DNA from 2 places in the Xanthobacter sp. 126 genome. Region 2 is predicted to be linked to the other one. Evidence: riboswitches for the same ligand, from Rfam matches in the RefSeq annotation. Region 2 holds a riboswitch; the other holds the start of a gene.

Region 1 (3,249 bases), 1.2 Mb from region 2:
TTGAACAAAGTCGGCGTCGAGGCCATGAAGTCGAAGGAGGAGAGGAGATCGTAGAATTCGATCGCCCGCGCCTCCCGGTCGATCTCGCGCAACGCGAGGCCCATCGCGACACGCATGAAAAAGGCCTGTGGCAGCTCGAAGCGCGTGCCGCAGACATGCAGGAAATAGCGATCGTAGAGCGTCTGGAAGCCCAGATAGTCAAAGGCGAGGTCCCGCTCCGGCTTGAGGGCGGCAGCGAGCCGGGAAAGGTCGAAGCGACCGAGCTCGGGATCGAGCAGGTCATTGGCGATGCCGGTCCGCACATAGGCGCCGAGATAATCGCCGTAGCGCTCCGCCATCTCGGCCTGCGTCGCCTGTTCCGGCCGGCCGGCGACAAAGCTCAGGGCCTCGCGGCGCAGCTTGTCCAGCAGGAGGCGCGCGCTGACCTTGGAATAGTTCGGCTCGGTCTCCACCAGCGTGCGCGCCGCCAGGATGGGCGCCTGCGCCAGCTCATCGAGCGAGATGCCGTCATAGAGGTTGCGTCGCGCCTCGTTGAGCACCGCGGCGGCCGAGACGCCGTCGAGCCCGGCGCAGGCCTCGCCGATGACGGTTGAGAGGCGGCCGGCATCCAGCGGCACCAATACGCCGTCGGAGGTCCTCACATGCAGCACGGCGGCGGCACCACCGCCCGGATGCGCCGCGGCGAGGGCCTTCGCGCGTTCCCGCGCTCGCTCCTCCCGATAGAGCACATAGGCGCGGGCGACCTTGTGATGCTCCCCGCGCATGAGGGCCAGTTCCACCTGGTCCTGCACGTCTTCGATATGGAAGGTCCGGCCGATATCGGGGCGCCGGGTGAGGTTCGCCACGATCTGGTCGGTGAGCCCGGCCACAATGTCGTGGATGCGGCGGGACGCGGCAGCCGACTGTCCCTCCACGGCCAGGAACGCCTTGGTCAGGGCCACCGCGATCTTGGCGGCATCGAACGGCGTGACCGCCCCATTGCGGCGGATGAGCTGATAGCCGGGCGCGCTGGCGACCGCTTCAACGTCAGGGGCCGGCATGGAAAATCTGTGGCTGCCATTGGCGTGGCGTTCGGCTGTCGCTGGCATCATCATCCCCGATGAATGTGGGGACGGAGAGCAGGCGGACGCATGCCGGGACAGGGGGAGGCGCACGCCACCCGCAGCAAGCGCCTCACCGGGACACCCCGCCCGTGGACGTACTGGTGTCGCGGCAGGTCTCCTGGCTCGCGGGTCATCATTCTTGTCCGTCTTCCCAAGGCCATTGGGCCTCAGTGACATGGGTGGACAAGAACTCGCCGCTTACAGTTGCGGGGGCAGCGCCGGCTTTGGACCGGCTTCCCTCTTAGCTCTCGATCTTGCGAGTCGAGAGACCGTGACCACCAGATTTAGTGGCCACTGCGGCGGCAATGTCAATACTTTGCGCCTGCGGAGCCCCCTCCCGCACGGACGGGCCTGACGGCGGAGGTGCGACCTACGGGGATTTTCCCGCCGGAGCCGGCCCGGAGGCGCTCCGGCATACGCGGCGACAGGCGGCTCGCGCCCCCGCCTCAGGCGTAGCGCGAAAGGGCGAGGTCGCCGGCCTCGATGGCGGGACGGCGGCCGTCGATCAGATCCGCCAGCACCGCGCCCGAGCCGCACGCCATGGTCCAGCCGAGCGTGCCATGGCCAGCGTTGATGTAAAGGTTCGAGCAGGAGGTGGCACCGATGATCGGCGTGCCGTCAGGCGTCATGGGCCGCAGGCCGGTCCAGAAATTGACCTCCCGCGTATCCGCGGCCCCGGCGAACAGGTCGCCTACCGAATGCAGCAGGGTGCCGCGGCGCGCGTCGTGAAGGTCGCGGTTGAAACCGGCGATCTCCGCCATGCCGCCCACACGAATGCGGGAGCCGAGGCGGGTGATGGCCACCTTGAAGGTCTCGTCCATCACGGTGGAGATGGGCGCGCGGGCTTCGTCCACGACCGGCATGGTGATGGAATAGCCCTTCACGGGATAGATGGGCAGCCGGAGTCCGAGCGGCGCCAGCAGCGCCGGCGTATAGCTGCCCAGCGCGGCGATGAAGAGATCGCCGGCAATGTCGCCCGTTCCGGTCTCGACCGCCGTCACTTTGCCCGACGCGCGCTTCAGCCCGCGGATGTCCACGCCGAAGCGGAAGGTGACGCCCAGCCCCCGGCACAAATCCGCCAGAGCCTCGGTGAACTTGAAGCAGTCGCCGGTCTCGTCGCCCGGCAGGCGGAGGCCGCCGACGATGCGCTCCGCCGCCTCACCCAGCCCCGGCTCGGCGGCGATGCAGCCGGCACGGTCCAGCACCTCGAACGGCACGCCGTCGGCACGCAGTACCTCGATGTCCTTGGCGATGGCATCGATCTGCTTTTGCCTGCGGAACACTTGCAGAGTGCCCTGCATGCGCTCGTCATAGCGGATGCCGGTCTCGGCCCGCAGGTCGGCGAGGCGATCGCGGCTGTATTCCGCGAGGCGCACCATGCGACCCTTGTTCACCTTGTAGCGTTCGGCGGTGCAGTTGCGGAGCAGGGCCAGCATCCAGCGCCACGTGGCGGCATCGGCGGTGGGATGCAGGATCAGCGGCGCGTGCTTCATGAACAGCCACTTCATCGCCTTCATCGGCACGCCGGGCGCGGCCCAGGGCGAGGAATAGCCGGGTGAGACCTCGCCGGCATTGGCGAAGCTCGTCTCCAGCGCCGGTCCCGGCTGGCGGTCGATGACCGTGACCGAATGGCCGGCCTTCGCGAGATAATAGGCGGAGGTGACGCCGATGACGCCGGCTCCGAGCACGACGATGTTCATGTGAGTTCTCTTTGCGATGTGTTGGCGCGCCGTCAGCGATAGCGGCGGTGATAGCGGCGGCCGAGCTGGGTGAGCAGCTCGTAGGAGATGGTGTCTGCGGCGGCGGCGAGATCCTCGAGGCTCTGATGGGGGCCGATCAGCTCCACCAGCGCGCCCTCGGCCAGCGCGCCTTCCGGCAAGGCGGTCGCATCGACGATGAGGCTGTCCATGGAAACGCGGCCGACCATGGGCAGGCGCACCCCCTCGAACCACGCCGCGCCCCGGTTGCCGAGGCAGCGCGGCAGGCCGTCCGCATAGCCCACCGCGAGGGTGGCAAGACGCATGGTGGCCGGTGCCACGAAGGCGCCACCATAGCCGATGCGGGCACCGGCCGGCACGGTCCGGGTCTGGATCACCCGAATATCGAGCCGTACCACCCGACGCATGGGGTTCTTGCCGGCCGCCGT
Region 2 (3,249 bases):
GACAATCTGGAGATCAAGGTGGAGTACGGCCTGAACGTCGGCCAGGATTTCCTGTCCCAGCGCGGCATGGCGCGCTTCGCCGTCCACTTCTGAGGGCGGCGGCGCCGGATGACTTTCTCCGCCGGGCGGTTAACATGCCGGCCGGTGATCAAGGTCCGGGAGCAGCGGGTGGCGAGGTGGCGTGAGGCAGGGTGGGGGCGCGGCGCGTTTTGCGTCTGGCTTGCCTATGCCTTCGTGCTGCAATTGTTCGTCGCGGGCATCGCGCTCGAGCGCTCCGCCGGCACGGCCATGGCCAGCGCATCCGGCGGCAGTGCCCTGTGCGCCCGCAGCACCGGAGTTCCGGACAACACCCCCGAGTCGCCGCAGGCAGACCATTCCGTCTGCTGCACCCTTTGCGCCTTCCATTCTCTGGCGCCGATCCTTCCGGTTGCTGCCGACGCCGGACGTCCTGTCGCGACCCCCGCGATTTCCGAGCGGGCGGCCGTTGCCGCCGCAGAAGGAAGTGGTCGCGACCGCCGCGAGCCGCGGTCCTCGCAGGGTCCCCCCTCGACGCCTGACCCCTGACGCCTTCGAAGGCCGAATCTGCCCCGCCTGCGCGGCCACGCCATCGCGTGTCCGGCTCAGGTGGCGGGCGGCTAATCAAAGTCCAACCAGCAGGTTCATCCCGCCATGGGGCAGGAGCCCCACCGGCGCAACCAAGGAGCACCCATGTCCATTTTCCATCTCACCCGCCGTGCCGTGATGGCCGCTGCCGTCGCCACCGTCGCCCTGACGGGCGCTGCCGTGGCGCACGACTACAAGGCCGGGACGCTGCAGATTGACCATCCCTGGTCGCGGGCCACGCCCGGCGGCGCCAGCGTCGCCGCGGGCTATCTCGTGGTGAAGAACACCGGCGCCGCACCCGACCGCCTCATCTCCGCCACCGTGCCGTTCGCCGGCCGGGTCGAGATCCACGAGATGGCCATGAAGGACGGCGTCATGATTATGCGCCCGCTCGCCGATGGCCTCACCATCCCGGCCGGCGGCAGCGTCGAGCTGAAGCCGGGCGGCTACCACATCATGTTCATGGACCTGAAGTCTCCCCTCAAGGAGGGCACCTCTGTGGACGGCACGCTGACGTTCGAGAAGGCCGGCACCGTGCCCGTGCAGTTCCAGGTGGAGGGCCTCGGCGCCTCCGGCAGCGCCCATCCCGGCCACTGAGGCCGGCAAGCTTGCCCGCAAGACGCGCCGGGCCGGAAGGTCCCGGCGCGTCTTGCCTGCGGCATTGCTTGACAGCGCGGAGGTGTTCGGTGCCTGCTGCGCGTGCGAACGGTGCTCCGGTTGCCACGGCATCCGGAGTGAAACGGGAATGGGGTAGGGTCTGAACCTGCGCGGAAATCCGTCAGGGCGGCCCGAAGCCCCAACCGCCCCCGCGACTGTGAGCGGCGAGCGATCTTCCAGCATGCCACTGGCCACAGCCCCTAGGGCCGGCCGGGAAGGCGGGGGTGAGCGTAGACCCGCGAGTCAGGAGACCGGCCGGTCGCATGATGAAACCCCTCGGGCCGTCGGGTGAGACGGCAACGGAGACCAGCATGCATATCGAACCCGGACTCGTGGACGGGGCCAAGATCGGCCTCAGCTATGTCACGGCGGCCGCCGCCGGCGGCTATGCCCTGAAGCTTGCCTATGAATCGGCGCGCGAACGCGGCGTCCTATCGCTGGCGGGCCGTACCCTCGCCACCACCGCGCTGGTGTTCAGCTTCTTCGAGGTGCTGCCGCACTATCCGGTGGGCGTCTCGGAAGTGCACCTCATCCTCGGCTCGACCCTGTTTCTGATGTTTGGCGCGGCCCCCGCGGCCCTCGGCCTCGCCTTCGGCCTGCTCGTCCAGGGCCTGTTCTTCGCGCCGTTCGACCTGCCCCAGTACGGGATGAACGTGACGACCCTGCTGGTGCCGCTGTTCGGCGTCGCCGCCGTCGCGCGCCGCATCGTGGCGCCGGGCACGCCCTATGTGGAACTGAAGTACGGGCAGGCGCTCGCGCTCTCCACCACCTATCAGGCCGGCATCGTCGGCTGGGTGGCGTTCTGGGCCGTCTATGGCCAGGGCTTCGCCTCCGAGAACATCGCCTCGGTGGCGACCTTCGGCGGCGCCTATATGCTCGTCATCATCGTCGAGCCGCTGGTGGACCTCGCGGTGCTCGCTGCCGCGAAGGCGCTGCACGGCGCTTTCAAGGGCGGCAACCCGCTGCTGGAGCGCCGGCTCTACGACGCGGCCTGATCGCGGGCCTAACTCTCGGATAAGCGAACGCCGGCGGTGCTCCCGCCGGCGTTCTGCGTTTCAGGGGGCCTCGACCTGTGGGGGCAGGGCGGGGGAGGGCAGGGCGGCCGGGGCTTCCGGGTCCGGCACCAGATGGCGGAGCGGATCGAAGCCGCCCACATGGTTTGCCCAGGCGAGGCCGATGGCGAGGCCCTTGGCGCGGGGCAGCACATGGAAGGCGGTGGCCACGGCCACCAGCTCACTGGCCGCAAGCTCGAGCGCCAGCGGGAGGTCGCTGAGCAGTTCCAGGATCCCGCCCACCAGCGATCCGGCCAGCAGCGCGAGCGGGATTGCAAGGACCGGCACGGCGTTGGTGACGCGGGCATGGCCCAGTGCTTCGCCGCAGTGGGCGCAGCTTTCCGAAACCTGCATCCATCGGCCGAACAGGGCACCCTCGCCGCAGGACGGGCATCGCCCGGACCAGCCGCGCCGCGCCGCCGCCTCGATGGGGCGGGGCGGGTTGAAGCCGTTGGTGTGATAGAGCCGCCGCGGCGCGCGGCGCGCCGGATCGAACGCGGTGCGGGTGACGGTGCCGAATTCCGCCGACATGGCGGCGCGGGCGCGCGCGAGCGCCTCCGAAGGCGCGTGAGATTGCGTGTCTGACATGAACGAAAACCCGAAGGGCCGCATGGGCGGCAGGGACCGGAGGCGTCGGGAGGCTCCCGCGCCGGTTCTGCTTTGGGTCAGGACACAGGAGGGCCACGCGCCTGGGCGCCGCGGGCTTGTTCGGCCGGCCGGCGTTCGCTGCGCGCGGCGAGGTGGGCGATGCGCCGGCCATCGGGTGTCGCCAGCGCGGGTTGCGGCGCCACGGCAAGGCCGGGCGCCGAGGTCAGCACGCAGGCGTCGCAGGGATGGGCCTTGAGAACCGGTCCCGCGTCTCCGCTATTGAGGCAGAGGTCCGGTAGCGACCCGTCCGGCAGCGCATAGGCCGCAAGATCGATCGGCGCTTCGGAGG

Evidence for each region. Region 2 has a riboswitch for cobalamin ahead of XAN126_RS0113060 (energy-coupling factor ABC transporter permease). Riboswitches for the same ligand answer to the same signal wherever they lie in the genome.
Region 1: it holds a riboswitch for cobalamin, as region 2 does, so the genes downstream of both, XAN126_RS0118870 (ribonucleoside-diphosphate reductase subunit alpha) here and XAN126_RS0113060 (energy-coupling factor ABC transporter permease) in region 2, are expected to answer to the same signal.

What each region holds. Positions count from the first base shown of each region.
Region 1 covers NZ_JAFO01000001.1:3,971,839-3,975,087, forward strand. The annotation lists gene XAN126_RS0118870 (ribonucleoside-diphosphate reductase subunit alpha) at 1-1,040, opposite strand, end outside; cobalamin riboswitch at 1,194-1,392, opposite strand; gene XAN126_RS0118875 (D-amino acid dehydrogenase) at 1,550-2,803, opposite strand; gene alr (alanine racemase) at 2,836-3,249, opposite strand, start outside.
Region 2 covers NZ_JAFO01000001.1:2,729,272-2,732,520, reverse strand. The annotation lists gene XAN126_RS26340 (autotransporter outer membrane beta-barrel domain-containing protein) at 1-93, shown strand, start outside; gene XAN126_RS0113070 (hypothetical protein) at 109-564, shown strand; gene XAN126_RS0113065 (copper chaperone PCu(A)C) at 709-1,200, shown strand; cobalamin riboswitch at 1,293-1,535, shown strand; gene XAN126_RS0113060 (energy-coupling factor ABC transporter permease) at 1,572-2,255, shown strand; gene XAN126_RS0113055 (DUF983 domain-containing protein) at 2,316-2,900, opposite strand; gene XAN126_RS0113050 (hypothetical protein) at 2,978-3,249, opposite strand, start outside.